3 regions of the Staphylococcus nepalensis genome follow, and region 3 is predicted to be linked to each of the others. Evidence: predicted binding sites of a transcription regulator. Region 3 holds the regulator's gene; each other region holds the start of a gene.
The links. Region 3 encodes Rex, which represses fermentation and respiration genes when NADH is low (regulators of the CRP and FNR family bind a similar motif). Its sites were predicted from a motif close to TTGTGAAATATTTCACAA; they were not measured.
Positions count from the first base shown of each region.

Region 1 (10,941 bases), 850 kb from region 3:
GATACCTGCTTTGGAAAAATTAGTAGAACCACATGCTGAAAAAATAATGATAGCCAATAGGATGACGTTAGGATTAATGGCAGTTTATGCTGCGTTTTCAATGGGGTATAGTCTGGCGAAATCCTATAAAATGGATGGGCAGGCAGGCGGCTTACTTTCACTTGCCGCATTTCTAATGATGACTTTACCGGTTAATTTGGATGATAAATTACCTCAAAGGGATGCAATGGGTTACGTGTTACCTATGGCTGACTTAGGTGGATCCGGGTTGTTTGTAGCGATTATATCAATGATATTTGCTGTTGAAATGATGCGTTTAGTAGTGAAATCAGGTTTTACAATTAAAATGCCAGACCAAGTACCGGGATCAGTTGCACGTTCTTTTGAATCTTTGGTACCTGCGATAGTGATTATCGTTATATCTTGGTTTGTAAGAGTCATATTAAATATAGATTTAAATGCGATTATTAATAAAATTTTTGAACCATTAGGCAATTTTGCGGGTGACAGTTTATTAGGCGCTTTAATCCCAGTATTCTTCATAGTGCTTTTATGGTCAGCTGGTATACATGGCGTGGCTGTCATGGGTGCAGTATTCCAACCCATTTGGTTTTCTTTATTAGACCAAAATATCGATGCTAAAGCTGCAGGTGAGCCGTTACCACATATTATTGTTGAACCATTTTTCCAATGGTTTGTATGGATAGGCGGGGCAGGCGCAACACTTAGTTTGTGTATATTGATGATATTTTCAAAATCAGAATATTTGAAGAAGGTCGGTCGCTTCTCCATTATACCCAGCATATTTAATATTAACGAACCACTTATATTTGGTGCGCCATTAGTAATGAATCCGATTCTTGCTTTACCATTTATAGGCATTCCACTGATTTTAACAACGATTACTTATTTTGTATTTAAGTTAGGTTTGATTGCAAAGATTACAATATTAGCACCGTGGACGTTACCCGGACCCTTGGGTGCATTATTTGCCACAAACGGTGATTGGCGAGCCCTTGTGTTGGTAGTATTTAACCTTATAGTAGCAGTTATCATTTATTATCCATTCTTCAAAATGTATGAACGTAAAATGATAGAACAAGAACAAGGTAACATAAACGATCCGTTAAACGATGATTAAATGAGATGGGGGATTAGATGAGCGAGCAAAATGAACAATCTATATTCGAAATCATTTCACATGGTGGAAATGCAAGAAGCTTAGCATATGAAGCGCTTGATGCGGCAACAGAATTTAATTTTGAACAAGCCAACCAATTTATGGAACAAGCGAAGCAAGAAATGAGTAAAGCACATAATATACAAACAGAGCTTATACAATCTGAAATAAATGGTGACAAAGTAGAAACATCGTTATTAATGATTCATGCTCAAGATCACTTGATGACAGCCATTAGTGAGAAAAATTTAATTGAAAAAATGATTGTTTTATATAAAAAATTAGAAGAGAAGTGTTGATATGATACGATTTGTTTATATTATATTATTGTTTTTTCTTGTATTTTGCTGCTACAAAATAGCTCATTTTATAGTAAACAAATTCAATTTTAATAGATGGGTATTACTTGTAGCGATTCCATTTATCATTGTTGTCCCAGTATTGATATTTGAAAAGATTAATATATTGGGGTGGGGCGCTATGTTGTTTTTATTAATATTTGCAAGTATTCTCTTTTTTGAAAAATCACGTGTACTTATTGATAAACGACAAATGAGAGGCATTTTGTATAAATCAGATAAGGAGTAAATGTATATGCATAAATTAGGAATATCAGTTTATCCGACACAATCTTGTTTAGAAGAAATGATTCATTATATTGAATTAAGTGCGAAATATGGGTTTAAACGTGTATTCACAAATTTATTATCAGTAAAAAATGATGATGAAGCGGTATTTCAAAAGTTTAAATCAGTTGTTAGAGTTGCTACAGAAAACAATATGATAGTTATTGCAGATATTAATCATAAAGTGTTTAAAGATTTGAATTTAACGCCTAAAGATTTATCCTTTTTTAAATCATTAGGTGTATCAGGCATACGCGTGGACGCTGGGTTTTCAGCCCAAGAAATAGCACAAATGAGTTATAACCAAGAGCATATGTTTGTAGAATTAAATATCAGTGTGAGCGCAACTTTTATTGAAGATGTCTTAAGTTATAAACCCAATTTGAACCAACTTATAGGTTGCCATAACTTTTATCCTCAAACATACACTGGTTTATCTTACAACCGTTTGATAACTACGAGCGAGTCTTATAAAAAAAATGCTATTAAAACTGCAGCTTTTGTGACTTCACAAGAAGGAAAGATAGGGCCGTGGAAGATTATGGAAGGTTTGCCTACTTTAGAAAGCCATAGAAATTTACTTACAACAGTACAAGCCAAGCATTTATTAATGACAAATGTAATAGATGATTTATTGATTGGTAACGCATTTGCTTCTGAATCAGAATTGCGAGCGCTCTCAGAAATTAATTTGACTATGCCTAGCTTTGATGTTTATTTGAGTAATGATATTACGTCATTAGATAGAAAAGTCATCGAAAAAGAATTTCATTTTAACCGAGGGGATGTATCAGACTACGTGATACGTTCAACTATGAGTCGTGTGCATTATAAAAATGAAGATTTCCCTCCAAATAGTACAAACCAAATTGTTAAAGGAGATATTATGATTTGTAATGACGCATACGGGCATTACAAAGGTGAAATGCAAATCGCATTACAAGATATGGTAAACAAAGGTTATAAAAATGTCATAGGCCATGTTAGAAAAGAAGAGCATTTTTTATTAGATTTACTTGAACCTTGGCAACCATTTGAATTAAAAGTAATATCTTAAAAACCATGTCATTGAATTACGAACGATGTCACAAAAGGATACAGAGCAGTTGCCTGTTTAAAGCTTACCGATTATATTACGAATTGTTAAAAGGAAAGCAACAAAGTATGATTTAAAAAATAGGAAACGCATTTACTGCAGGAGAGAGGTTAGTCTACCCACCATTGAAGCAAAGGATTGGGAGCTACGGTACTCGCCAATCCTTTTTAGTATAACAAATCATCTTAGGTTTTTATTTGTATAATGGCTATTGAGGGCATTCATAGGGGTTAAAGTCGAGTGGCATAGGGGTAGCGAATCCTAGCATCACAAAGTCTTCGTCGCCTGTATTGGTCATACCATGGGCATCGCCTGGAAATGATACAAATATATCACCTGCTTGGATGGTTTTTTGATTATTATTGTTTGTGAAAAATGTACCTTTGCCTTGGAGAACCATCCAAACATCATCTGCATCTTTGTGTGTGTGACAAGGCAATGTTTGACCTGGTTTTAGACACCAAACAGCACCGGCTGAATGTGTTGATTCATAGAATATTGTTTTTTTCGCTGCTTCATCAGAAAAATGTTGTAAATCATTAATTTTAAAAAAACGGTTAGATGTGTGTAACATAGCTTTCACTCCTGTCAGTTCACAATATAATTGGGTGTTTCACCGCTAAGTTGTTTCACTACGTTTGTCGCTGCAATATCAGCCATCATATCTCTTGCTTCAAAAGTTGCATTACCAATGTGTGGTGTAATGACTACATTTTTCATTGATTTAAGCGCTTCTGTTATTTGTGGTTCGAATTCAAATACATCCAGTGCAGCACCTTCAATCACGCCTTCTTTAAGTGCTTTGACTAATTCGGCCTCATAAACAATTGGCCCTCTAGATGCATTGATTAAGTATGAAGTTGGTTTCATTTTTTGAATCGCTTGGTAATCAATCATATGCTTTAATTGTTCATTATACGAACAATTTATAGTTACAAAATCTGAACGTTCTAAAAGTGCATCGAGTGTGACGTATTCAGCATTTAATTCAGCTTCTTTATCTTTATAGCGATTTGGCCCTGTGTAAAGCACACTCATATCAAACCCTTTAGCACGTCTTGCAACTGCCATACCGATTTCTCCTAAGCCGATAATACCAATTGTTTTACCTGATACTTCACGTCCTCTAAAGAATAAAGGGGACCAACCATTGAATCCTTCGTTACGGCAAAGTTGATCGCCTTCAGGAATACGGCGAGCGACAGCCAATAAAACGCCCATCGTTAAATCTGCTGTTGCATTTGTGGAAGCAATCGGTGTATTCGTAACATCAATATGGCGTTCACGGGCAGCTTGGATGTCAATGTTATTAAAACCAGCACCATAGTTAGCTATGATTTTTAGTTTTGGCGCCGATTCAATGACTTTTCGGCTCACGTTAGTAGACAATAAAGTGATTAATGCATCTGCATCTTGAACTTTTTGAATTAATAATGCTTCAGAAATTAACGTTTTACCTGTGTACATATCAACCTCAAAATGTTTTTCAAGTTGACTAAGTCCCATTTCAGGGATTGCGCCTGCGATAAAAACCTTTTTCATAAAAATAGTCTCCTTTTATTATGTGAAAATATTCACAATATTTATCTTAAGTGTAGCATCTATCTAGTGATTAGGTATGTCTAAAATGATGAACTCAAAGTTTCGTTTTGTATAAAACAAACAAATTTTATGAGATATGTATCGGGAGCAGGCATTTCACTCATTAAGCACTGGGTACAAGATAGCACACCTATTTCTAAAGAAGATCTGATTGATCATTTTTATAATCTAATGAATAATGGGACAACTAGTATGATTAAAAAATAAAATATATTAATAGAGCGTCTTACTACAACGATTAAACGCTTGAAAAATAACTTGAAAAAACGCTGTATACATTTATACAGCGTTTTTTATGATGATTATGAGTGGAAGGCAATCTATCTAGCTAATGGTTATACTGTTTAATTCTTTTAGTGTTTGACTTGTTCTAGACTCAATTAGAACCGGCACAGTGTATTACAGAATGCCGATGAGTTTCATCCAAAGAGATCCTAAACCAATCCATATAATAAAATAAACGATACCTAAGATAAAATTCATTGTCCACCAACGTTTTTGGCTTATATAACCAGCCGCGTATAATATTGGCGCAGGTCCACTACTATAATGTGTTGTCGAAGCCAATAGATTACCGAAGAAACCTAACATGAGCGCACTGTATAACGGTGGCGCACCGGCTGCAATAGCAACGCCTAACAGTGCAGCGTACATTGCGCTAACATGAGCAGTAGCGCTAGCAAATAGATAATGTGAATAGAAATAGAAAATGAGTAACATAACCAGTACGATTGGCCAACTAAAGCCACCTAAACTTGTTGCAATCAGTTTACTTAACCATGGAATAAAGCCTAGTTTATTTAATTGATCAGCCATTAATACAAGTACTGAGAACCAGATTAATGTATTCCATGCACCTGTTTCATTTAAAATATCTTTCCAGTTTAATACGCCAGTAACGAGTAATAATGATAGTGCGATAAATGCAGTCAATGTAGCATCAATTTGAATTAGGCTGCCTGTAACCCAAAGCGTCAATGCTATGATAAAGATGACAATCATAAATTTTTCTGGCATTGAGATTTTGCCCATTTTAGTTAACTCATTATCTGCCCAATTTTTAGCGTTAGGCGTTTGTTTAATACTTGGTGGGTATATTTTATAAATAATGAATGGAACAATAATGAGAGAAAGTAATCCAGGGACTAGGGCAGCTAAAAACCAATTCATCCATGTTATATGTACTTGAGCAGTACTTTCTGCAAGGTTTTGAGCGAGGGGATTACCAGCCATAGCAGTTAAAAACATTGCAGCAGTAATTAAATTACCTTGAAATTCTGTGAAAATTAGAAACGCGCCCATTTTTCGCTCAGATCCTTGCTTAGGGTCTGAACCAAATGATTCTGATAGAGATTTAATAATTGGAAACATAATACCACCCGCACGGGCCGTATTGCTTGGTGTAGCAGGGGCTAATATAAGATCGACACCTACAAGCGCATAGGCGAGACCTAATGTTTTTTTACCAAATCGTTTCACAAATCTTAGAGCGATGCGACGTCCTAGTCCTGTTTTTACAAAGCCTCTTGAGATAAAAAAGGCTATGACAATAAGCCAAATGCTATTATTACCAAACCCTTGCACAGCCGTTTTTATATCGGCAACACCAGTCAACACCATAAAAGTAAAACCTAATATGGATACAGCACCAATTGGCATAGGTTGCGTAATACAAGCGATAATAGTTGATACAAAAATAGCAAACATATACCAAGCTTGTATGCTTAATGATTCTGGCTTAAGGGGGGTCAGCGCCCAAATCAGTATACCGATGACAAGGGGGAGAATGAATTTGCGGTATCTTATTGAATTTTGCATATTGAACTTTCCTTCTTTCTACACAGATTACTCATTACAATTATCAATCTACCCTTATAAAAAAGTGCTGTAAAGAAAAAGAATGGAAAAAAATTATATATTTAGCAATAATTTTTTTAATGATCAACGCAAACGTGTATTTACAAAAAAGAGCTATGAAATATTTCTTATGGCAATGTGAAAAATATAATATTTAAAGTAACTATTCACATTTTGTTTAAATTAATATATTCTTTAAAATATAATATATATCAAATTTTATGAGGTGAGTATATGAATAAATTTTCAAAATATGTTGTGACATTTTCACTGTCAGCGGTATTTTCAGTTGCTGCGCCACTCTCTACATACACATCAATTGCTAACGCTAGTGGGGGCAGTGCACCGGTCGTTGAACAACAGGATCAGCAGCAAGAAAAAGTGAATTTAGGTACTGAAAATACGATGGCTGTTTCATGGTATCAAAATTCCGCTGAAGCAAAAGCATTGTATTTGCAAGGGTATAACAGCGCCCAAGTCCAATTAGATAAAGAAATTAAAAAGAATAAAGGGGATCATAAACTTGCAATCGCATTAGATTTAGATGAAACAGTTTTAGATAATTCTCCTTATCAAGGTTATGCATCCTTAAATAACAAAGTACATCCAGAAGGTTGGCACGAGTGGGTAGAAGCTGCAACAGCGAAACCTGTATATGGTGCAAAGGAATTTCTAAAATACGCTGATCAAAAAGGGATAGCTATTTATTATATTTCTGATAGAGACCAAGACAAAGATTTTAAAGCGACACAAAAGAATTTAAAAGCGCAGGGTATTCCACAAGCAACAGAAGATCATATTTTGTTAAAAGGTAAAAATGATAAAAGTAAAGAATCACGTAGACAAGCAGTAGAAAAAGACCATAAGTTAGTTATGTTATTTGGTGATAACTTGTTAGATTTTGGAGAACCTAAAAAACCTACTGCTGAAGAACGTGAAAAATTTGTGCAAAAACACAAAGACGAATTTGGTAAGAAATACATTATTTTCCCAAATCCTATGTATGGTAGTTGGGAAGGCACATTGTATAATAACGACTTTGATATTAGCGATGAACAAAAAGACGCATTAAGAAAAGAATCTATTAAACAGTTTAACCCATCCACAGGCGAAGTAGAATAATAAAGAGAGACAATGGAAACACGTTACATGGTATGGCCTTTATTGGATTAAACGAAAACTAGCTTGATCCATTTTAGGATAGAGATAGAATAAGCATAGATTGAAGAAGTAAGATTGAAAACCAACGGGGCAGTATTCAGATGCCTGAGTTCACTATAGTCAATTAATGAAAACAACTGATTATATGAGTTTAAAATGAACGAAGTGTTTCACGTGAAAAAATAAAATATATAAAAAAGTCTATTGACATGCTGTTTCGAACTATGCCAATAGACTTTTAGGTTGAGAAGATTATTGTGCTGTATAACCGCCGTCAATAACGATGGCTTGACCTGTAACGCTTTTAGCTTTGTCACTGGCAATAAATACAGAGTAATCAGCTACTTCTTGTATATCAACTAGTTGTTTTTGAGGAATTAACGGAAATAGCACTTCATCCAATACTTGCTTGATACTGACATTTCTCGTTTTCGCAAGATCTTCCATCTGGCCACGCACGAGTGGCGTATCAATATAACCAGGGCATATTGCATTGACAGTAATGCCGTCTTGTGCGGTTTCTAAAGCAGTCACTTTTGTTAAACCTATAATACCATGTTTGGCACTGTTGTAAGCAGATTTGCCAGAAAAGCCGACAAGTCCATTAATAGAAGACATATTTAAGATACGCCCATATTGCTGATTTTTCATAATAGGTAGCACATATTTAGTCATAATAAAAGTGCCAACCAACATAATATCGATCATCTGTTTGAATTTATCAGTTGGAAAATCTTCTATATTTGCTACATGTTGCAAACCTGCATTATTGATTAATATATCAATACGGCCATAATGTTTTACAGTTTGATTTACTAATTTTTTAACATCTTCTTCATCGGAAACATCAGCTACAATACCTATACATTCAAAGTTTTTTGTTTGAAATGATTGAACGACATGGTCTAATTTATCTTGATCAATATCAGTAAACACGACTTTTGCACCTTCGTTTAAAAAGACTTTAGCAATTTCTAACCCGATGCCACTAGCGGATCCTGAAATCATTGCTACTTTATTTTTTAACATATCTATCCCTCCATCATTGTTTATAATGTTTAGTTTACATCTATAAAAATGATAAGTAAAATGAATAAATATAATCAAAGGTATAACTTTTAGTAATAGTGAAAGGGGGGAACAAACTTGGAAATACGCCAAATCAGTTATTTTTTAGAAGTTGCACAACAAGGTAGTTTTACCAAAGCATCTCAAACATTACATATTTCCCAGCCAGCGTTAAGTAAAACAATTAAGGCGTTTGAAACAGAACTTGGTGTCGAATTGTTAGACCGTACAGATAAACGTGTAAGACTGACTGATTCTGGAGAAATTGTTTATCAATATGGTAAACAAATACTTAATACAATTTCAACGTTAATTTCAAGTTTAGAAGATAATGCAATGCTTAAAAGCGGTCACATTAAAATGGGTTTGCCTTCCCTCATTGGAATTATGTTTTTCCCTAATATTATGAAGGGGTTTGCTTCAGCCTATCCAGGTATAACAGTGGCGTTAACAGAGGAGGGGACAAACAACGTAATTCATCTTGTAGATAAAGGAGATTTAGATTGCGGTATTGTGATGTTACCTGTGGACCAAAATGATTTTGATGTTATTCCATTGACTCAAGATAGATTGATGTTGTTTTTGCACAAGTCTCATGTACTTGCAAATCATTCTGAGATTTCAATGATGGATGTTAAAGATGAGCCCATGATTTTATTTACTGAAGACTTTACAATGCATGATCGTATTATTCAGGAATGTAATGATTTCGGTTTTCAACCGCATATTGCATATAAAAGTTCGCAATGGGATTTTATCAAAGATATGGTGGAGAATAACTTGGGGATTACTTTTTTTCCTGGCTCACTTAATCGCAAAATAAATAAAGAGAAAATCATTTCATTACCCATCACCGATCCTTATATACCTTGGAAAGTAGGTATTATTGTAAAAAAAGGCAGTCATCGTTCTTTTGCTACTCAAGCTTTGATTGATTATATATTAGATAGTGATCTTTAGATGTACTATAACTATGAGTTATAGCAATGATGACGATTATGTATTTAACAAATCGTTTGTTCAATCTTATAGTATTAATTGTTCAGAGATAGATTTGAATGAATACATGGGAGTGATAAACGATGGAAAAGACAAGATACCAACAAGGTATAGATAAATTAATGACATATACATCAGAAACAGGCACAACACATTTACAGATAGCTGAAAATCTTAAAGATATTGCACCAGATGTATCAAAATATATCATGGAATTCGCATACGGTGACATATACTCACGTAACGGGCTAACCAACCAACAGCGTGCATTGGTGACAGTATCATCGTTGATTACACAAGGTACGGAACCGCAATTGGAGTTACACATGAATACCGCATTGACGTCAGGGGTGACAGCAGAAGAACTTGTCGAAGTCATCACACAATTAATACCATATACTGGATTTCCACGTGTATTAAATGCCTTAACTGTAGCTAAAAAAGTGTTTGCGGACAGAGATATTTCCGTTGATACACGTAAAGTAGAACAATCCCAATCCTTATAATTGAACAGATGGATGACAATATATTACCTGCTATATTTAATAAACAGTTTATAATTAAATGATTGGAGAACATGTATATTATATTGCGAGTGTTGGGACGGTGTATGGTAAACTTTGGCCAAAATAAATAATATAATAGTATGACAAATGATTTTTAAAACGTTTTATAATATAAATGGGTTGTAACAACTGTATATATACATATAAAAATAGTTTGTTGTATAAAGCCAATAGGAGGGGTATGTAAAGCGTAGAGGAGCATACTTTCATCACTTTGATTACAGAAAAACAAAGCAAAACTCTAAATTTACAATATGGATAACTTTAATTATCACATTAATATTTATAGTAGTAATATTTATCGGTGGCATGGTTTCCAACATTTTAACGTTGATATTAGATTCATTTCATATGTTAAGTGACGTTTTAGCATTGAGCTTGTCTATGGTAGCTATTTATTTTGCGGCTGGAAAAATCAACTGTTCGCTTATCTTTGGCTTTCTGAGATTGAAAATACGAGCTGCTTTTTTGAATGTTTAGCACTAACCATGTTATCACCACAGAACACCCTCCTTTTGAGCGCTCATGTAGTGTTTGATAGCGCTTCTGAAGAGAAAGCATATGAAACCATATAATAATATATCTCGATTATTAGAGCATCAATATCACATGAAACATACCACGTTACAAATTGAGAATCTTAAATTTAATAGTCATTCCAAAAGTATTTTGAGAATTTGGAGAAATAAACGTTTAATATGGTATTTAAAACGATTACTTTTTAACAGATAACTACCCAAATAGTTATTAAGTGTAAAGATGGAAATGAGTTTAACGTTGCACTTA
Region 1 covers NZ_CP017466.1:239,419-250,359, forward strand. The annotation lists gene BJG89_RS01090 (PTS sugar transporter subunit IIC) at 1-1,141, shown strand, start outside; gene BJG89_RS01095 (PTS lactose/cellobiose transporter subunit IIA) at 1,159-1,479, shown strand; gene BJG89_RS01105 (DUF871 domain-containing protein) at 1,775-2,863, shown strand; gene BJG89_RS01110 (cupin domain-containing protein) at 3,111-3,476, opposite strand; gene BJG89_RS01115 (NAD(P)-dependent oxidoreductase) at 3,491-4,444, opposite strand; gene BJG89_RS01120 (anion permease) at 4,904-6,322, opposite strand; gene BJG89_RS01125 (5'-nucleotidase, lipoprotein e(P4) family) at 6,596-7,483, shown strand; gene BJG89_RS01130 (3-hydroxybutyrate dehydrogenase) at 7,775-8,551, opposite strand; gene BJG89_RS01135 (LysR family transcriptional regulator) at 8,669-9,550, shown strand; gene BJG89_RS01140 (carboxymuconolactone decarboxylase family protein) at 9,673-10,095, shown strand; partial or broken gene BJG89_RS01145 (cation efflux transmembrane domain-containing protein) at 10,348-10,629, shown strand.
Region 1: a site for Rex is predicted at 6,498-6,515, ahead of BJG89_RS01120 (anion permease). Genes of this name have one in related genera too.

Region 2 (10,941 bases), 950 kb from region 3:
CAATTTGGAACTTCTTATTTTTAAGAAGATCATTACCGTTGACAAAACAAGAATTAGGTGAAGAAGAACCTGAATTATCTAGAGCGAGCAAAGATACAGTTACAAACCAAACAAAAGAACATTTGAAAAATTTACAAGATAAGACAACTGAGTTCACACGCAAAACCCGTAGAAGTGTCGATATTCAAAAATTAAGAGATAAAAAAGATAAATTTATCGAAAAATGGAAGAATATTATTGATATTCAAGAAGATGATATTCCAAATTGGATGAAAATACCAAAATGGGTTAAATCGGCGTATGTAGAAATATTTTGTGGTGTTGTATTATTGTTCTTTACAATTATAGAATTTAATAATAGAAACGCATTATTTGTATCAGGTAATTGGGAAATTTCTCAAACACAGTATGTAATCGAATGGATTACTTTATTATTGTTGATGTTTATTATCATTGCCTATATATTAACTACTATAACGAACTTCTTGAGAAATAAATTCTATTATCTACAGTTATTTATGATAAGTCTATTATTTTTCAAATTAGTAACAGAATTTATGAATATTATGGTTCATGGTCTATTACTATCAATTTTCATTACACCAATATTATTAATTATGTTAATTGCAGTAACAGTATCATTCATTATTAAATTACGTGAACCTTCAAGAGATTAACAAACAAAATATAACTTTAAATAAGGAACCTGAGATATTGATCAATATCTCAGGTTCTTCTACGGTATGCATAGTGAAGAATTGAATTAAAATTGTGATTATAACAAGTCATCTATGCAAGCATCCTGAATTCTGCATGCCTTTTCAGCCATCTTTACAAGTCTGAAGCAAAGGAATTTCTAGAGAAATAGAGTGAAAACGCGATTTTTTGTCTTACTTTTATTATTTTTAAATAACTAATGAGGTGAGTTTACATGTAATACATTATATTAAGCATTGCATATAGTTAATATTTATTTAAATATAAATGATGTTACTATAATTATTGAGATGATAGAATAAGAAAGCATTAATTACAAAACATTAGAAAGGCTGACATATATTTATGAAAACTGCCACATTAAATAAAGGTAAAGAAATGAAATATTTAAATGGTTACCCGCTGATTGATGATGAGGATGTTTTTGCTCATGATCATTTAAAAGAAGGAGATTTGTTCTTATTAGTAAATGATAAACACCAATTTATTGCAACTGCATATGTAGGAAGACAGCATAAAGGGCTTGGCTGGGTATTAAGTTATGATAAAGACGAAGAAATTAATATCCGCTTTTTTGAAAGTCTTTTTGAGACAGCTAAAGAGGAAAGGTCATATTTTTATAATATTGAAGGAACTAACGCTTTTAGAGTTTTTAATGGTGAAGGTGACGGCGTTGGAGGGCTAACTATAGATAATTATAACGGTCACTTTTTAATTCAGTGGTATTCTAAGGGCATTTATAAGTATCGCTACCAAATTTTAAATGCATTAAAGAATGTTTTTAAATATACTTCACTTTTTGAAAAAATGCGTTTTAAAGACGCTCATATAGAGGGCGGTTTTGTTGATGGAGAAGTACCTGAATTTCCAATTGTAATCGAAGAGAACCATACTTTTTATAACGTAGATTTAAACGATGGACCTATGACAGGTATATTCTTAGATCAAAAAGAAGTACGAAAGAAATTAAGAGATCAATTTGCAGATAATAGATACTTACTCAATATGTTTAGTTATACAGGTGCTTTTTCAGTTGTTTCAGCAGAAAAAGCAAAAGTGACTACTAGTGTAGATTTAGCTAACCGTTCTCGATCTTTAACAGAAGAAAATTTTGGATTGAATGCAATTGATCCAAAAACACAGTACATTTTTGTTATGGACACATTTGATTACTTTAACTACGCACGACGTCATGATTTAATTTATGACACGATTGTTATTGATCCACCTAGCTTTGCTAGAAATAAAAAGAAAACTTTTTCAGTGTTAAAAGATTACGATAAATTAATATTAGGCGCCTTAGAAATACTTTCGCCAGGCGGGACGCTATTATTATGTACGAATAACAGCACATTTTCATTAAAAGCCTTTAAAAAAGTTATTAAAGATACTTTAAACCGTGCAGAAGTTGATTTTGAATTTTCAGAAGTAATGGGCTTACCAAAAGATTTTAAAACACATCCTCACTACAAACCATCAAAATATTTAAAAGCTATTTTTGTAAATGTACAATAGATCACTAAAAATAGGGTAATGTTTTTAATATACTAGCATTTACAAGGAGTGAATATCATGAGTATTAAAAATAAAATTACAAATAGTGTGACCCAAAAAGTTGGAAATAAAGTGTTAAACATTGAAGATGTGAAAAATAAAAATAATTTACCCACTACACATATTGAACTTGAAGAGCGCCGCGAACGCGCTCAAGCAATTGTTAGAAAAAAATCAGTATTATCATCGAGTGTTAGTGTTGTACCCATACCAGGTTTGAATTTCGGTGTAGATATTAAGCTGATGAGAGATATAATTGAAGACGTTAATAAAATCTATGGTTTAGATCATAAACAAGTTAATTCAATGAGAGAAGATGTAAAAGAGCGCATTTTTGCATCGGCAGCCATTCAAGGCAGCCAATTCATTGGTAGAAAAGTATCTAATGCAATCTTAAAGGTTGTTATAAAAGATGTTGCAAAGCGTATGGCTGCTAAACAAACGAAATGGTTTCCGCTTGTTGGACAGGCTATTTCTGCCTCTATTAGTTATTATTTTATGAAAAAAATAGGGGACGATCATATTGAGAAATGTGAAAAAGTTGCTAAATCTTTAATGTGATAGTGTAGCGTTTTCAAAAAAGAGACAATATTCACGGATTATTGTCATGTCATGGGTGCAACGAATTGAATTTATATATATAATTTGGTAATGTTATTATATAAAACTATGCTAGGTTTTATAATAAACTAACGATTCTAACTATACGAAGGAGACATTATATTATGGAACAAAAATCATATGTAATTATTGACGAAACAGGGATTCATGCACGTCCAGCTACAATGCTTGTTCAAACTGCATCAAAATTTGATTCAGATATTCAATTAGAATATAACGGTAAAAAAGTTAACTTGAAATCAATCATGGGTGTTATGAGTTTAGGCGTAGGTAAAGATGCTGAAATCACAATCTATGCTGATGGTAGCGATGAAGCAGACGCAATGGAAGCTATTACAGATATCTTATCTAAAGAAGGATTAACTAAATAATATGTCTAACTACATTAATGGTATTGCTGCATCAGATGGTGTAGCTATTGCTAAAGCATATTTATTAGTTGAACCCGACCTTTCATATAACAGCGAAAAGGTCAAAGATGTCGACGCAGAAATTGCTAAGTTTCAAAAAGCTATTGAAACATCTAAAGTTGAATTAACAAAAATTAGAAATAACGCTGAGGAAAATCTTGGTGCTGATAAAGCAGCTATTTTCGATGCGCATTTATTAGTTTTAGATGATCCTGAGTTAATTCAACCGATTGAAGAAAAAATAAAAAATGAACAAGTTAACGCACCAACTGCACTTTCGGATGTAACTGGACAATTCATTACCATCTTTGAATCGATGGATAATGAATACATGAAAGAACGCGCTGCAGATATTCGTGATGTATCTAAGCGTGTATTAGCGCACATTTTAGGTGTGGAATTGCCCAATCCGAGTATGATTGATGAAAGCGTTGTTATAATTGGAAACGATTTAACACCTTCAGATACGGCTCAATTAAACAAGGCGTTTGTACAAGGCTTTGTTACAAATATTGGTGGAAGAACTTCTCACTCAGCGATTATGAGCCGCTCACTTGAAATTGCTGCAGTAGTAGGTACAAAATCAATTACACAAGAAGTTAAACAAGGTGATATGATTATTGTTGACGGTTTGACTGGCGAGGTAATTATAGACCCTACAGAAGATGAAGTGATTGCATACCAAAATAAACGGGAACGTTTCTTTGAAGATAAAAAAGAACTTCAGAAATTACGTGATGAAGAAACAACAACAGTGGATGGAGAACATGCTGAATTAGCTGCCAACATTGGTACACCAAATGATTTAAAAGGTGTTATTGAGAATGGCGCTGAAGGTGTCGGACTATACCGTACTGAATTCTTATACATGGGCAGAGATGAAATGCCAACTGAAGATGAACAATTTGAAGCTTATAAAAAAGTTCTAGAAACTATGAAAGATAAAAGCGTTGTTGTGCGTACTTTAGATATCGGGGGCGATAAAGAGTTACCATATCTAAGCTTACCTGAAGAAATGAATCCGTTCTTAGGTTACCGGGCAATACGTTTGTGCCTAGATCAACCCGAAATATTTAGACCGCAACTACGTGCATTATTACGTGCATCAACTTACGGTAAATTAAGTATTATGTTCCCAATGGTTGCTACGATTAAAGAATTCCGGGATGCTAAAGCATTATTATTAGAAGAAAAAGAAAATTTAACAAATGAAGGTATTGAGGTTTCAGATGATATCGAAGTTGGTATCATGGTAGAAATTCCTTCAACTGCTGCATTGGCAGATGTTTTTGCTAAAGAAGTAGATTTCTTCAGCATTGGAACTAATGATTTAATTCAATATACAATGGCAGCTGACCGTATGTCAGAACGCGTATCATACTTGTACCAACCATACAACCCTGCAATATTACGTTTAGTGCAACAAGTTATTGAAGCTTCTCATAAAGAAGGTAAATGGACTGGTATGTGTGGAGAAATGGCTGGAGACGAAACTGCTATCCCATTATTACTAGGTTTAGGTTTAGATGAATTCTCTATGAGTGCTACATCGATTCTTAAAGCACGTCGTCAAATTAAAGGTTTGAGCAAAAATGAAATGGAAGAACTAGCACAAAGCGCAATTAACTGTGCTACTTCTGAAGAAGTACAAGCATTGGTAAGCGAGTATACTAAATAATAAAAAAAGCGGGAGAGAAACTACGTTTCTTAAAATGTTTTCGTAATCTCGCTCTGGCTAAAATGGTTTGTCTTCATAAATAGATAAATAGCAATTAAGAAGTCATTTTTAAAGGCTATGAGAGACCCAAATGGGTCTCTTTTTTTAGGCTTTTTGTCAAAGAGGATTGAATGGCTTACATGACTAAAGCCCATGCGTAAGTACTATTAAATCAATGAGTTAAGAAACTATGCTTAAAAAGGGAGTTCATGTTCTCATGAGAGTTAGTTATTGCTGATATGCTAGTAGAAGTCAAAACAGTATGGGTGTCTTAAACTTTTTTAATTCATAGTAAATAAACATCTTTTGAGTAAAAAAATGTTTATTTATTTGTTTTAGTGTTAGATTGAATATATACATTAAACTAAAATAATGTCATTGGTTAGCAATAAGATTTGCTTTTGCTGGTTCCTGGTTCGATTAATCACATATTGATATAGTGTGTAACGTCAATGGGGCACTTGGCTTTGTTTTGCTTTCAATCAGTTAAAATCCTGATATTATACCTCTATATTTAATGAGTGGTTAATTTTATCCATATCAATTTGATACATTGGTTCATTATTTAATAAAATAAATGGTGTTGCAAATGCATCGTAATCTATCATTTCATTTCGAAATTGTGAATGAGCAATATTTTTCTCTGTGTAAGTAATGCCTTTATCTGATAAATAGTTTTTGATAAAAGTACAAGGTGGGCAATCATTCTGTGTGTAAATAATAACATCGTTCATTGATCATCAATCCTTTCGATAATTAAGTTACTTTAATATAAATTACTTTTAATAATAATTCAAGTTATTAAAATTACATGCAATTGGTCATTAATTTGTCACTTAAATTTGAGTTTAACTAATTTTAAATCATAGATATTCTAGTTATAATGAATAGACGTTGTGATTTTTGTCACAAATAATTAAAAAAGGTGATATTATGGATTCAGTTGAATTAGCGCGTTTTCTAACTGCAATGACACTTGCAGTTCATATCATATTTGCAACAATTGGTGTAGGCGTGCCATTAATGTTTGCTATTGCTGAATTTTTGGGGATTAAGAAGAATGATCCTCACTATATAACATTAGCTAAAAGATGGTCTAAAGGTTATACGATTACAGTTGCTGTAGGGGTTGTGACTGGTACAATCATAGGATTACAGTTATCCCTATTATGGCCAACATTTATGCAAATGGGCGGTCATGTAATCGCGTTGCCATTATTTATGGAAACATTTGCATTCTTCTTTGAAGCAATTTTCTTAAGTATTTATTTATATACTTGGGATAGATTTAAAAGTAAATGGACACATTTTTTAATTAGCATACCAGTTATTATTGGAGGTTCTTTCTCGGCATTCTTTATTACTGCAGTCAATTCATTTATGAATACGCCAGCTGGTTTTGAAATGAGTAAGGGAAAAATGATTAATGTTGAACCTTGGGTAGCAATGTTTAATGATTCATTTTTTGTAAGATCATTTCACGTTGTAGCTACCGCATTTATGACAATGGCATTTGTATTAGCTGCGATTGCCGCATTTAAGTTAATGAAAAATAAATTTAAAAAAGACGCCGAATATCATAAAAAAGCATTAAAACTAACAATGATTCTTGGAATCGTCTTTACTTTAGGTTCTATGCTAGCCGGTGATTTATCAGCTAAGTTTTTACATCAAGAACAACCAGAGAAGTTAGCTGCATATGAATGGCATTTTGATACAGAATCAAATGCTAATTTAGTGCTTTTTGGAACTTTAGACGAAGAAACTCAAGAAGTTTCCGGTGCAATTAAGTTACCAAGTATACTCAGTTTCTTAGCAGATAATAACGTAAATACTGAAGTTAAAGGATTAAATGATTTTCCAGAAGAATTACATCCGCCAATGATCGTACACTACTACTTTGATTTAATGGTTTCTATGGGTGTCTTCTGTTTAATTATTTCGGCAGCATTTATATTAACGCTATGCTTTAAAAAATTACGGAGATTCACTTATTCCAAACCAATGTTATATGGTGCCTTACTAACTGGGCCAGCAGCTATGCTTGCTATAGAGTTTGGCTGGTTCCTGACAGAACAAGGACGTCAACCATGGATTGTGCGTGGTTATCTAAAAGTAGCTGACGCTGCAACACAAGCAGGCGGCATAACACTCGTGACAGTATTATTTGGTATATTATATCTCATATTGATTGTAACTTCTTCGTATGTATTATTAAGAATGTTTAAGAATAAACCAGCCTATAAAGAGTTTGAAGAACATTCATCAGAAAGAGGTGATGCATAATGGTATTCGCATATATAGGGATCGCAGTTTTATGGATATTCTTATTTTGTTATATTATTGTTGCCTCAATTGATTTTGGTGCTGGTTTCTTTACATTACATGCGAAAATAACAAAGCAAGATAAAAAAATTAATCATTTAATTGCACGTTACCTTAACCCTGTTTGGGAAGTAACTAACGTTTTCTTTGTTTTCTTTTTCGTAGGTATGGTTGGATTTTTTCCAGACTCAGCTAAATATTTCGGTACAGTATTGTTAGTACCTGCTTCAATTGCACTTGTATTATTGTCAATTAGAGGCGGATTCTATGCTTTTGAAAATTATGGGCCAGATACAAAATTACCTTGGTTAGCAATGTATGGTCTAGCTGGGTTATTTATACCGGCTGCTTTAGCTACTACGTTAACAATTTCAGAAGGGGGATATATCACTGGATCAAACAACAATTTAGATTTAAATTGGTTTGAGTTACTCTTAAGTCCATATTCATGGTCAGTAGTATTTTTAGCAATTATATCAGTGCTCTATATTTCGTCTGGATTTTTAACATACTACGCTTCGAAAGCAAATGATAAACCAGCATATAGTTTGTTGAGATATTGGTTCTTATTCTGGGGGCCTCCTATGATAGCCATTTCATTATTTGTCTTTCTATCATTAAGAATACAAAACGAGACCCATTTCTATACGGCAGTATTTGATTATTGGTGGATGTTTGCACTTAGCTTCATTTGTTTTGCAGGTGCCATGTTGCTTACTTTAATGAAAAAATGGCATGGTATCGCATTTATATTAGTTATTTTACAAATGGGCTTTGCGTTCTTTGGATATGGTGTAAGTAAATTACCATATATCTTATATCCTTATATACGTATAGATGAACACGTGGTTAATAGTAGTATGGCAATTGCTTTGATTATTGCATTTATTTTAGGTTTACTTTTACTTATTCCATCGCTAATATTATTATTGAGATTGTTTGTTTTTGATAAAGAATATGTCAAAGGTAAAAAATAAACTCATATATTAAAGTGCTGTAATGATAATTGTTTAAATTATTTAGATTTGATACATTTCAATTATCTTACTGTTTGGAGGACGCATATGGACAAAGAATATGTGGTTATAGGTTTAGGCCGTTTTGGCGGCAGTATTGTCAGAGAATTGAATGCTTTAGATATGGATGTTATGGCAATTGATATGAATGAAGCACGCGTGAATGAATATAGTGATATTGCTACACACGCTGTAATTGCTGACACAACAGATGAAGCAGTAATGAAAAGTTTAGGTATTAGAAATTTTGACCATGTTATTGTAGCTATTGGTGAAAATATCCAGTCAAGCACGTTAACCACTTTAATTTTAAAAGAATTAGGTGTTAAAAAAGTGACTGCTAAAGCTCAAAATGATTATCATGCTAAAATTTTAAATAAAATAGGTGCAGATACAGTCGTTCATCCAGAAAGAGATATGGGAAGAAGAATTGCGCATAATGTAGCAAGTGCGAGCGTTTTAGATTATTTAGAGTTAGCAGATGAACATTCTATTGTTGAAATTAAAGTCAGTGAAAAAATGGCAGGTCAAACGATTATTGAATTAGATATTCGAGCGCAATATGGGATAAGTATCATAGCTGTGAAAAGAGGAAGAGAAATTATTGTTTCACCAGATCCCCATATCAATATTGAAATTGGCGATATTTTAATTATGATTGGCCATGATAATGATTTAAATCGTTTTGAGAAGAAGGTCGTTAGATAATAAATGCACCTAAGTATATTAAAGGTTGAGACTTAAATACGTCTCAGCCTATTTTCATAACATTATAGTAAACAAAATAAAAGCACACGGTTAAGTTATACTTAACCGTGTGCTTTTATTTTAATTTGACTCAGTTGATTGATTGGCTTTGTTATCATCTTTTTTTGATTTTGATTTCTGATTTGGCTTTTTATTATCTTTGTTGTTCGGTTTAGGATTTGTATGTTTATTTTGAGGTTTCGTGTTGTTCTTTTTTGATTTATCCTTTTTATTGTTAGGTTTATTTTGTGTTTTTTTAGTTGAAGAGGGTGAATTACCTTCGTTTACCTTCATGATTACGGGTAGAATCATAGGTTTACGAGCCGTTTTTTCAAATAAATACGGTTGTAATGTCTCTATAATAGATGACTTAATTTGATGCCACTGAATTTCTGGATTTTGGTTTAATTTAGTAATGACATCTGTTTTTATTTTTCGTTGCGCATCATAAATTAATTGTCCAGATTCGCGCATATAAACAAAACCACGAGAGATAATATCCGGACCAGATAAAAGTTTATTTGTCTTAAAGTCTATGCTAACAACTACGATGACTAAACCTTCTTCAGACAATAATTTACGATCGCGGATAACCACATTTCCGATATCTCCAATACCACTACCATCCACTAAGACATTTCCAGAAGGGATTCTTCCAGCTTTCCTAGCAGAGTTGTGCGTTAAAGCTAATACATCTCCAATATCAAAGATAAACACATTGTCTGGGTCAACGCCACATTCTATACCTGATTGACCATGCGCTTTTAACATACGGTACTCACCATGAATAGGAAGGAAGAATTTTGGACGTAATAAACGTAACATAAGTTGTTGATCGCCTTTAGATCCGTGACCAGATGTGTGAATGTTTGATACCTTATTATGAATAACTTCAGCACCAGCACGATACAATGCGTTTATCGTGCGGTTGATACTTTTGGTATTACCTGGAATAGGTGAAGAACTAAACACCACTGTATCTTCAGGAATAATTTTAATTTGCTTATGTGTTCCATTAGCAATTCTTGATAACGCAGCCATTGGTTCACCTTGTGAACCTGTACATAGAATGAGTAGCTCGTGTTTAGGTACACTATTAATTTTATTAGGTTCGATAAATGTTTCAGGTGGCGCTTTGATATAGCCTAACTCCATACCAATTTTGATATTATTTTCCATTGAACGCCCAAATGTCACAATTTTACGATTGTATTTAATAGCAGCTTCGACGGCTTGTTGAACACGATAAATATTTGACGCAAAAGTAGCAAATATGATTCTACCACTACAATTACGGAATATTTTTTCAACGTTCTGACCAACTTCACGTTCACTTAATGTGAAATCTGGAACGAGTGAATTTGTGGAATCTGAAAGTAAGCAAAGCACACCTTCTTCTCCAAGTTTTGCCATTTTCGCCATATTAGCAGGCTCTCCAACGGGAGTAAAATCAAATTTGAAGTCACCAGTATGAACGATATTACCTTCTGGTGTGTTAACAATCACACCATACGATTCCGGGATACTATGCGTTGTTAGATAGAAAGAAACTTCAAAATGTTTAGATTTAATAACACTGCTCTCTTCAATTTCAATAAGTTCAGTGGTTCTTAACAAATGATGTTCTTCCAGTTTATTTCTAATTAAGCCTAAAGCTAATGGTCCACCATATATAGGTACATTAATTTGTTTTAATAGGTAGGGCACACCACCTATATGGTCTTCGTGGCCATGAGTGATAAACAGTCCGACAATTTTATCTTGGTTTTGTTCTAAATAAGTAATATCAGGGATAACATAATCAATACCTAATAAGTTATCATCAGGGAATTTA
Region 2 covers NZ_CP017466.1:2,046,250-2,057,190, reverse strand. The annotation lists gene auxA (lipoteichoic acid stability factor AuxA) at 1-677, shown strand, start outside; gene BJG89_RS09770 (class I SAM-dependent rRNA methyltransferase) at 1,063-2,232, shown strand; gene BJG89_RS09765 (DUF697 domain-containing protein) at 2,290-2,832, shown strand; gene BJG89_RS09760 (phosphocarrier protein HPr) at 2,997-3,263, shown strand; gene ptsP (phosphoenolpyruvate--protein phosphotransferase) at 3,265-4,980, shown strand; gene BJG89_RS09750 (glutaredoxin family protein) at 5,520-5,753, opposite strand; gene BJG89_RS09745 (cytochrome ubiquinol oxidase subunit I) at 5,953-7,305, shown strand; gene BJG89_RS09740 (cytochrome d ubiquinol oxidase subunit II) at 7,305-8,321, shown strand; gene BJG89_RS09735 (potassium channel family protein) at 8,409-9,068, shown strand; gene rnjA (ribonuclease J1) at 9,189-10,941, opposite strand, start outside.
Region 2: a site for Rex is predicted at 5,914-5,931, ahead of BJG89_RS09745 (cytochrome ubiquinol oxidase subunit I). Genes of this name have one in related genera too.

Region 3 (10,941 bases):
TCAAATTGAAAGTCATAAACGTTTTGGTGGCGTCGTACCAGAAGTTGCGAGTAGGCATCATGTTGAAGGTATCATTACAACAATTGATCAAGCTTTAAGAGAAGCAAAATTACAAATGAAGGATATCAATGCAATTGCAGTAACGCAAGGACCTGGACTAATAGGTGCTTTATTAGTAGGTATCAATGCTGCAAAGGCGCTTGCTTTTGCTTACGACAAACCTTTGATACCCGTGCATCATATTGCAGGTCATATTTATGCTAATCATTTAGAGCACCCTTTACAATTTCCATTAATGGCTTTAATTGTTTCGGGAGGTCACACAGAACTTGTATATATGAAAGACCATTTAAATTTTGAAGTCATAGGAGAAACACGAGATGACGCAGTTGGAGAGGCTTATGATAAAGTTGCGAGAACGATTGGATTAGGTTATCCAGGTGGGCCACAAATTGATCAGTTAGCAGCAAAAGGTCAAGATAGTTATGGCTTTCCGCGCGTATGGTTAGACGCTAATAGTTATGATTTCAGTTTTAGTGGGTTAAAAAGTGCAGTGATTAACAAATTGCATAATTTACGTCAAAAAAATTGTGAAATCAAACCTGAAGATGTAGCAACTAGTTTTCAAAATAGTGTTGTAGAAGTATTGGTTGGAAAATCAATATCAGCTTGTGAAGCTTATGATGTGAAACAGTTAATTGTAGCAGGAGGCGTTGCAAGTAACAAAGGTTTAAGGGCGCAATTAACTGAAGTATGTGACACGCATGGTATTAACTTGCGTATTCCAAGCCCAAGCCTGTGTACAGATAATGCAGCAATGATTGGCGCAGCAGCGCATTATTTATATCAAGCAGGTTATACAGGAGATATGTCATTAAATGGTTTTAATAATATGGATATAGAACAATTTTCAATAGTTAAATAATTATTTAAAAATATAATAGCTCATGTATTTCTACGTTTGTTTCAGTCAAATAAGAGAAAAGTAACTAGATAAGCAGAAATATGACATCAACTTGATGGTTGGTTTCATTTTCTGCTTTTTTAATATTTAAATTTGATATAAAAATTTGTATTGAAGTAAATTAGATCTTGTTTTTAAGTAAAAAGTAATTTTGTATAGCATACTAAGTTAAAAAGTTTAAATGTGAGAAATGGGGTATAAGTATTTTAGTGTTTTTGTATGGATTCACGCATTAAAAAAGGGGGTTTTGAAATGAAATCAGTTCAGTATTTTAACTTTCAAAATAGTTTAGCTGCATTAGATTTTTACGAAAAAAATTTAGGTGCAACAGATATTCAGAGTGTAGGCGGAGATCATGAAATGTTTGCGGATATGCCTGAAGAATATCAAGTCGATAAAAACTTTACAATGAATGCGTCCTTCAAAATTTTAGGAGAAACATTCTATTGTAGTGATACATGGAAAAATAAAAAAATTGATAATAGTGGTGCGATTGTAACATTTACGTTTGACTATCATAATGAAGTGGAGAAACAACTTGCGATTGACTTTTTTAATAAAGCGATTATAGCAGGATGTGAAGAAACAATACCTTTAGGTAAGACAGAATGGTCTAATCTTTATGGTATGTTCAATGATCCATTTGGCGTAACTTGGATGATTAATGCAGAATAATAAATTTAAATACGTCAAATGGTTATGAAGACGTGCAGTGCTTAGTAAAGAGGTTTCGCTTATTTACTACACTTTACTAAGCTTCTTTTACATAAAAAAGAGACCACATCGGTCTCTCATTACCTATAAAAAATTCAATAATTGTATGGTTTTCAGTTAGGTTTGCTAGGATAAGATACATTGGTTTAGAAGGATATGATTTCTGCATCTCGCCTTTGGTTTTAAGATTAAACAATATTGCGTAAAAACTTAATTTACACCATGAAATCATTTTAAGAGGATGACGCCTGAGCACGTGAATAAACTTGTTCAGGAAAATCCATAATTCTTAATAGTTCAATAGCATTCCTCGTATCTGCTTTGCCAGATTTCACTTTGTAATCGAAAGTAATTTCATTGTCAGAAATGATTTCATTAAAATGATAATTTATATAATTGTGTTTTAATAATGAAGTTAATTCAATATCATGAGTTGCAGCAATCACTCTGTAATGTTTACAGGGGCCTAAGTAATTTAAAACAGATTCAGAAGCTGCAATTCTTTCTGTAGTATTTGTTCCCTTGAAAATTTCATCTATGAAACAATAAACCGTGTTATTTGTTTGTATATCAAATAAACGCTTTATTGATTTAATCTCGGTCATAAAATAACTATCGCCAGATAATATATCGTCTTGATTAACCATAGAAGTATAAACTAAACCTGGTTTAAATTTGAAATGCTTTGCGGTCACGGTATATACTGTTTGAGCTAATATAAGATTTAACGCGATAGATTTCATAAAAGTAGACTTACCGGAAGCGTTTGAACCAGTTAGTAAAATATGACTATTGATCTCTAAATCATTAGGCACTGCGTAATCAAGTAGGGGATGTGTAATTTCCTCAAATTCCAGTGTGCTTGCTTCGTTTTCTTCTGGAAATGTATATTGTGTTAATGTTTCCCTCCATAATGCCACAGCATAATGATTATCAATATTTGCTATATAGTCGTAACATGACATCACTTCGGACTCGTATTTTTTAAAACTATTTTGTATTAAGTGAAAAATGTGGTAATCCAGCATAAACATAGTTTTAAATAAAAAAGCAAATACCATAGCATCTTCAGACGTATTAACTTTTCCTAACAATCCACTCAGTTTACGAGCAGTTTTAAAATGACTGAAATCAACGTCTATCGTAGGGACGCCATCAATTTTTTGTAGCGCATACGCTTTTTTAATAACCATTGATGTATAAAATATTGAATTTAAATCTTGATTGAATGTCTTTTTTAGCACCCCGCTTAAAACCATATTAAAAATGGCACTAAGTATCGTTAGTAATATGCCTAAACCAGGATTGAAAAAAGAAAAAATAATAAAAATCAAAGGGAATACGTGCATAACATAAAACAATTATTTCGTTTAACCGTATATAGTTGATCCGGGAATGTTGGATAAATTGCTTTACCGATTTCTGCTAAATGTATAGAAAGTTGTATCCGAAACGATTCATCATGTTTAAATTTATGTATTAAGCTTTGGTTACTGATTGTAAACATTTTTCTTAAGGTTACATATAATCTCATTTCCCCTATAGCTGTAAAATTAAAGTTCATTTTCTCAAACATAGCGTTAATGTTTAAATCTGAATAAGTTTTATCATCTACTAATGCGTTTTTATCATATTGAAATTGATATGTATCAAACTGATAACTATATATGGTTCGGCCGAACAAAATTCTCTAGAGGCTTTTGCTTTGACCATAAGAGCTGGATATCATGCTTTAATTTTTTATTTGTCACAATATTTGTCATCATAGACACGAGGAAAGCAGCGATGATAAAAGCAATAAAAAACCAAAATAACGGTAACATAGGACCGATCTCTCTTTTTAATGATTACAATAATTATGTCATTAAATGGATTAATAAACAATTAGTTAAATGAAATAAACTTTGCTAGATGTCAATAGGGAACGTGCGTACTTATCAACAGTTAGTGTACAACCTGTGGATAAGTAGTGTGTATGTGTGTGGATATGACTTGTTATCTGAAAATTCAATACAAAATGGTATTGCTTTTTGCTTGTGGATAACTAGGATAACTCTGTGGACAGCTCTCGTTATAAGGTTTATCGCTGTTAATAATTCGAGTGTAAAAAAACATAAAAAATACGGAAAATGATAAAATCATTCCGTATTTTTGAGTAGTTCATAATTATATTAACTTTTCTTGTAATTCTGTCCATTTAGACATCACTTGTTCTAATTTTTGTTCGCTTTCTTCTTTTTCTTTGGCTAAACGACTTGCTTCTTCAGGATTGCTATATATATCTGGTAAGGTTAATTGTTCGTTAATTTCACCAATTTTACTTTCGTAGTTTTCTATATCAGCTTCAACTTGTTCGATTTGCCGTTCGATTTGCCGCTGTTCTCGTTTTTGAAGTTTTTGATCAAAATAATTATTATTTTGCGTGGTGGTTACTTCAGATTGCGTCGGAGTTTCTTGTTCTTTTTTGGCTTGGATAGCTGCATTTTCTTCTTTTTTTTCAATGAAATATTGATAATTACCTAGATACATTGTGCCGCCCTCATGATCTAAATCATAAACTTTATTTGCCAGTTGATTAATAAAATAACGATCATGGGAAACAAATAATATGGTTCCTTCAAAATGATCTAATGCTTGTTCGAGCATTTCTTTCGAATCTATATCAAGGTGGTTAGTTGGCTCATCTAATATAAGGACATTGTTGCGTTCGAGCATGAGTAACGCTAATTGTAACCGGGCTTTTTCACCACCCGAAAGATCGTTGATAATTTTTTTGACATCTTCTTGAACAAATAAGAAACGACCCAACACTGCCCGAATATCTTTTTCATTCATTGAGGGATATTGATCCCATAGATAATCGAGAATCGTCTTGTTTGATTTGAATTCAGCTTGTTTTTGATCATAGTAACCTATTTTTAAATTGGCACCTGTAGTAATTTGCCCAGCTAATTGAGGCTGAATGCCTGCAATTGTCTTGATTAATGTAGATTTACCAATACCATTGGGCCCAATAATGGCTATATGATCTCCTTTAGAAACTTCAATATTAATCCCCTTAGTGATAGCTTGTTCATAGCCAATTTCTAAATTTTTTATATGGAAAACATCGTTACCTGTGTTTCTATCAAAGTTAAATTGGATATTCGCACTTTTGGCATCAATCATTGGTTTATTGATTCTTTCAATTTTTTCGAGCATTTTTCGACGACTTTTTGCCATGCCAGTAGTTGAAGCACGTGCAATATTTTTTTCTACAAAAGTTTCTAAGCGTTTTATTTCAGCTTGTTGACGTTCGTATTCTTGCATGCGTTTTTCATAATATTTATCCCTTTGTTCAATGAATTGTTTGTAATTACCTACATAATGCTGTACATCTCCGAGTGCAACATCATAGATTTGGTTTACAATTTTATCTAAAAAGTATCTGTCATGGCTGATGATTACAATAGCGCCTTTAAAGTAATTCAAATACCCTTCTAACCATTGCGTGGTCTCCATGTCTAAATGGTTCGTAGGCTCGTCTAATAATAATAAATCAGGTTCGCTAAGGAGCATTTGGGCTAGTGAAAGTCTTGTTTTTTGACCTCCGCTAAAATCATTAATAGGGCGGTTGTAATCTGATTCAGTAAAATTCAGACCATGAAGCACTGTTTTGATTTTACTTTCGTATTGATATCCATCTTGTTGTTCAAATTCATTTGATAAATATTCATAGCGGTCAATATGTGTTTTATATTCTTCTGTATCATATTCATTTGCATGTTGCGCTAACCAATCTGTTTCTTTTTTCATTTCATTTTCAAGTTGTTTCATACTCTCAAATGGTTTAGACATTTCTTCAATAACAGTTTGATTTGTATTTAATGTCATTTGCTGTGTTAAATAGCCGAGTTTTAAATTTTTACTCTTTGAAACATGGCCACTATCATAATCTTCGACGCCAGCAATAATTTTCATTAAAGTAGATTTACCAGCACCATTGCGACCGACTATACCAATACGTTCGCCTGTTTTAACTTCAAAATCTACGTCATTAAAAATATCTTCTCCGTCGAATGATTTTGTTATATCATTTAGTTGTAATAATATCATCCGATTTTGCACCTCTCTATCCATTATCATTCTACCGTATTCTAAGCATTGTTAAAACTATCAGTGTTTATTTTTAGCATGTATTAATGTATAATGTTGTAGTAATTATAAGATTAATTAGTAATAGATCATAGTATAGGAGGACAAGATCTTGGCTAACCAAAGCGAAAAGATTCCTCGTGCCACATTGAAGCGTTTACCGTTATATTATAGATTTGTCAATACATTAAAATCTAAAGGTATAGACAGAGTTAATTCTAAAACAATTAGTGAAGGATTAAATATTGATTCTGCAACAATACGTCGTGATTTTTCTTATTTTGGTGAATTAGGCAAAAAAGGATATGGCTATAATATTGACAGTTTATTACATTTTTTCAAAAATGAAATTAGTGAAAATGATGAAATTAAAATCGCCATCGTGGGTGTAGGAAACCTAGGTAAAGCATTATTAACATATAACTTTTCTATTCATGATGAAATGACCATAACGGAAGCTTTTGATATACGAGATGAAGTGATCGGTACTGAAATTGGGCAAGTTACTGTGAGTCCATTTTCGAAGGCTACTGATATATTAAAACAAGAACAAATAGATGTTGTGATTTTAACAACGCCTGAAGATGCTGCACAACAAGTTGTAGATACTTTGGTTGATGCTGGCATTAAAGGCGTGCTCAACTTTACACCAACACGTGTGTATACACCAGTAGATGTTCAAGTCCACCATATTGATTTGGGAATTGAGCTACAATCTTTATTATTCTTTATGAAAAACTACAGTAATAAATAAGATTTTAAAGCACTGAGCTTTTTATAGATGTAAGTCACCAATCATGACGATACATTTATAAAAAGCTTTTTTATTTTCCAAATAGTTTCATATTTAATTAGTGAATTTATACTTTTTTTAAATTATTAATCATTAAAGGTTGAAATTTCCATATAAATCTAATATGATAATTCATATTGATTTTATCGGAAAAGAGGTAATGTTATGACGTGGTTAATAATCAGTGGATTGGTCGTGGGTGCGCTTCTAGGATTTGTCATGCAACGTACACGATTTTGTCTTGCTGGCGGTTTTAGAGATATGTATATTCAAAAAAGTAACAAAATGTTCTACGCATTATTAATAGCGATATCTGTACAAAGTATTGGCTTATTAATATTGACTTCCACTGGATTAGTACAAATTCCAGAATCAACATATCCAATAATTGGAACGGTAATAGGTTCATTTATTTTTGGGATTGGTATCATATTAGCTGGTGGTTGCGCCACTGGGACATGGTATAGAGCTGGAGAAGGATTGATTGGAAGTTGGTTAGCACTTATCGCATATGCATTTACTTCTGCTGCTACTAAATTTGGTTTATTGTTACCTTTAATGGACGGGGTTAATAAACCAACTAATGTAAATACTAGTATGTCACAAACAACTGGTATTCCAACTTGGGTTTGGGTTTTGTTATTAACGATTATAACTATCACATTTGTTGTGAAAACATTGCGTAAACCAAAACCAAAAGTTGCAGTTCCGAAATTAAAGCAAAAATTTACAGGCGTTCGTCATTATTTATTTGAGAAAAAATATCATCCATTTGTAGCAGCTATAGCAGTTGGTCTCATTGCACTTTTAGCATGGCCTGTCAGTGAATCTACAGGAAGAATGTATGGTTTAGGAATCACAACGCCATCTGCAAACTTAGTTCAATTTTTCGTAACTGGAGACCTTAAGCTTTTAGATTGGGGTGTTTTCCTTGTCTTAGGAATTTTTGCTGGTTCTTATATTGCAGCCAAAGGATCCAAAGAATTTAAGTGGAGATTACCAGATAAGAAAACAATTCGTAACAGCATTATTGGCGGTGTTTGCATGGGCTTTGGTGCATCAGTAGCTGGCGGTTGTTCAATAGGAAACGGATTAGTAGAAACAGCTACAATGTCGTGGAAAGGTTGGATAGCACTTGCTTCCATGATATTAGGTGCATGGTTCATGAGCTACTTTATATTTATCAAACCAATGAAAAAAGCACAAAAAGTAGAAAAATCTGCGAAGCATACAGTTTCAACGCAAACTCAAACGACTTAAGATTTTAACTTAAAGGAGGAATTAATTATGGTACATGAATTAGGAACAGTAGGAATGGTATGTCCCTTCCCTTTAATTGAAGCACAAAAGAAAATGAGTACATTGGAAAATGGTGAGGAGTTAAAAATTGACTTTGATTGCACGCAAGCAACAGAAGCGATTCCAAACTGGGCAGCTGAAGAAGGTTATCCAGTGACTAATTACGAACAGCTAGATGATGCTTCATGGACAATTACAGTTCAAAAGGCATAATGCTTTTCAATAAATAGTCGGACTGAAATATAGATGTTCATGATTGAAATAAAAATCTGGGTTTATTCCAAGTGAATAAAGCCAATTTTTAAATAATATATAAACACCTTCGTTGGATTCATAATAAAATGAATTTATACGAAGGTGTTTTTCTACGTTAAGTGTTCAATTTTTGAAGACAATTTATGATAATTAAATATAGATAGCACAATGGTTTATTATATTGGCAGGCGTTTATTGAAACAAATATCTTAAGCACAAGCGTTTCTTAGCCAACATAGTTCATTTTATTTTTAAATAGTATTTAAAGCGGTTGCAATATGATAAAATAGATGATGTTTACAATAGCAAATTAATGAGAGTGAAAATTTATGAAAAACATTGAAGACATTGCAAAAATTGCTGGTGTATCTAAAAGTACAGTTTCTAGGTATCTAAATAATGGTTCAGTCAGTAATAAAACAAAACAAAAATTAGATAAAATTATCAGTGAAAATAACTACCAACCCAATCAATTTGCACAAAGTTTAAGAGCAAGAAGGACGAATATGGTAGGTGCGATTATCCCCCGTATGAACTCTTTTGCTGTTGATGAAACTATTCAGGGTGTTAAAACAATTTGTGATAATTTAAATTATAGATTATTACTTAATTACACAAATTTAGATATTGAAAAAGAAATAGACGCGTTAGAAACCTTTAATAGAAGCAAAGTAGATGGCATCATTTTTATGGCTACAGAAATCACTGACCGACATTTAGAAGTGATTAATAAAATAGATGTACCAGTCATCATCGTTGGGCAAGCACATACTGATTTGAATTGTGTTATTCATGACGATTATCGAGCTGGTTATTTAGTAGGAAAATATATTGGAGAAAAGGGTTTTACGTGTGTTCAGTTTTTTGGCGTTACAGAAAGCGATGAGGCAGTTGGCATACAGAGGAAAGAAGGGCTTATAGATGGTTTGAAAGTAAATGGTGTAATGCCTCAAATGACATTAACCTCATTCAATTTTAAAGAAGCAATGCCAGATGTAAAGAAAACACTTAATGCATCGCCAGACTTAGAAGTAGTTATAGGCGCGACAGATTCTATTGCATTAGCAGTGCATAAAGTGATTTCAGAACAATCAAATCAAATGTTTAATCCAATGGTTGTTGGATTTGGTGGCGATCCAGTTACTGAAATTGTCTCCCCATCAATCCAAACTGTGCTATATCACTTTGAAGAAGCTGGTGAAGTAGCTATGAACCAGTTAGAGAAACTGATTCAACACGTTCCAGCAGAGTCTAAAATATTAATTGATGTCAGTCTGTCATTTAAAATATAAACAATCGATGGTATGATAAATTATATTAAGTGGAACCGGTACCAAAATCCGGAAGAATTTTCAATAGGAGGAAAAACAGTGCGTGAATGGACAAGAGATGAACGTTATCAACGTTATGAAGATATGGATCAAGATACAATAAATGAATTAACAGAACGTGTTAATCAATCCAAATATAGACAATTATTTCATATACAACCGAAAACAGGACTATTAAACGATCCTAATGGACTTATTTATTTTAACGGAGACTATTATATTTCTCATCAATGGTTCCCTTTAGGACCTGTTCATGGTTTGAAATATTGGTATACATATACAAGTAAAGATTTAATCAATTTTGCCGATAAAGGTATTTCATTAAAACCAGATACAAAAGATGATAGTCACGGAGTGTATAGTGGCAGTGCGTTTGTTTATCAAGATAACTTATATTATATGTATACTGGCAATCACAGAGATGAAGACTGGAATCGAAAATCAACACAACATATAGCTAAAGTGCATAAAAACGGTGAAGTACATAAATTTCCTAAAGCTGTGATATCGGGACCTCCGTCAGGTTATACACAGCATTTTAGAGACCCAAAAGTGTATGTTAAAGATGGGATTTATTATGCCTTTATTGCTGCTCAAAATGAGGAAGGGTTCGGCCGAATACTCCAATATCAATCCAAAGATATTGTTAATTGGACGTTTCAAGGTGAAATTCAAACAAAACTAGATGCCTTTGGATATATGTGGGAATGTCCAGACTATTTTAATTTAGATGGCTTTGATTTATTATTATTCTGTCCACAAGGTGTTGAACCAGAAGGAGAGAAATTTAGAAATATATATCAATCTGGTTATATCATGGGCCAATACGATATCGAAAATTTAGATATGAATCATGGAGATTTTCATGAATTAGATCATGGTTTTGACTTTTATGCACCACAAACTTTTACAGATGCTTCTGGAAACAGAATACTAATAGGGTGGATGGGTTTGCCAGAAATAAATTATCCTTCTGACTCTGATGATTGGGCACATTGTTTAACAATCCCACGTATTTTGTCCATTGAGCAAGGCAATTTAAAGCAACGTCCAATTAAGGCCCTTCAACAATTGAGATCTAATAAGGAAACAGCGCTAGGTTATGCAAATAAATTTACACGTTTTTTGTATCCATATGAAGGTAAACAATTTGAGTTAATCATTGATATTTTAGAAAATGAAGCTACTGAGATCTATTTTGAAATCAGAGCATCTAAATTACAATCGACACTCATCACTTATAATACGAAAACAAGAAAAATCACATTGGATCGCAGTGAAAGTGGTACATTGCCAGAACCAGTTGATGGAAAAACACGAAGTACCTATTTAGATAAGCCTTTATCTCAATTGCAATTATTTGTTGATACTTCAAGTATTGAACTATTCTGTAATGATGGTGAGCGTGTGATGACTTCAAGAATTTTTACGGATGATGAAGCCATAGGTAT
Region 3 covers NZ_CP017466.1:1,093,607-1,104,547, forward strand. The annotation lists gene tsaD (tRNA (adenosine(37)-N6)-threonylcarbamoyltransferase complex transferase subunit TsaD) at 1-925, shown strand, start outside; gene BJG89_RS05015 (VOC family protein) at 1,217-1,639, shown strand; partial or broken gene BJG89_RS05025 (MutS-related protein) at 1,912-3,501, opposite strand; gene BJG89_RS05030 (ABC-F family ATP-binding cassette domain-containing protein) at 3,845-5,773, opposite strand; gene BJG89_RS05035 (redox-sensing transcriptional repressor Rex) at 5,925-6,566, shown strand; gene BJG89_RS05040 (YeeE/YedE family protein) at 6,771-7,865, shown strand; gene BJG89_RS05045 (sulfurtransferase TusA family protein) at 7,893-8,117, shown strand; gene BJG89_RS05050 (LacI family DNA-binding transcriptional regulator) at 8,489-9,451, shown strand; gene BJG89_RS05055 (sucrose-6-phosphate hydrolase) at 9,530-10,941, shown strand, end outside.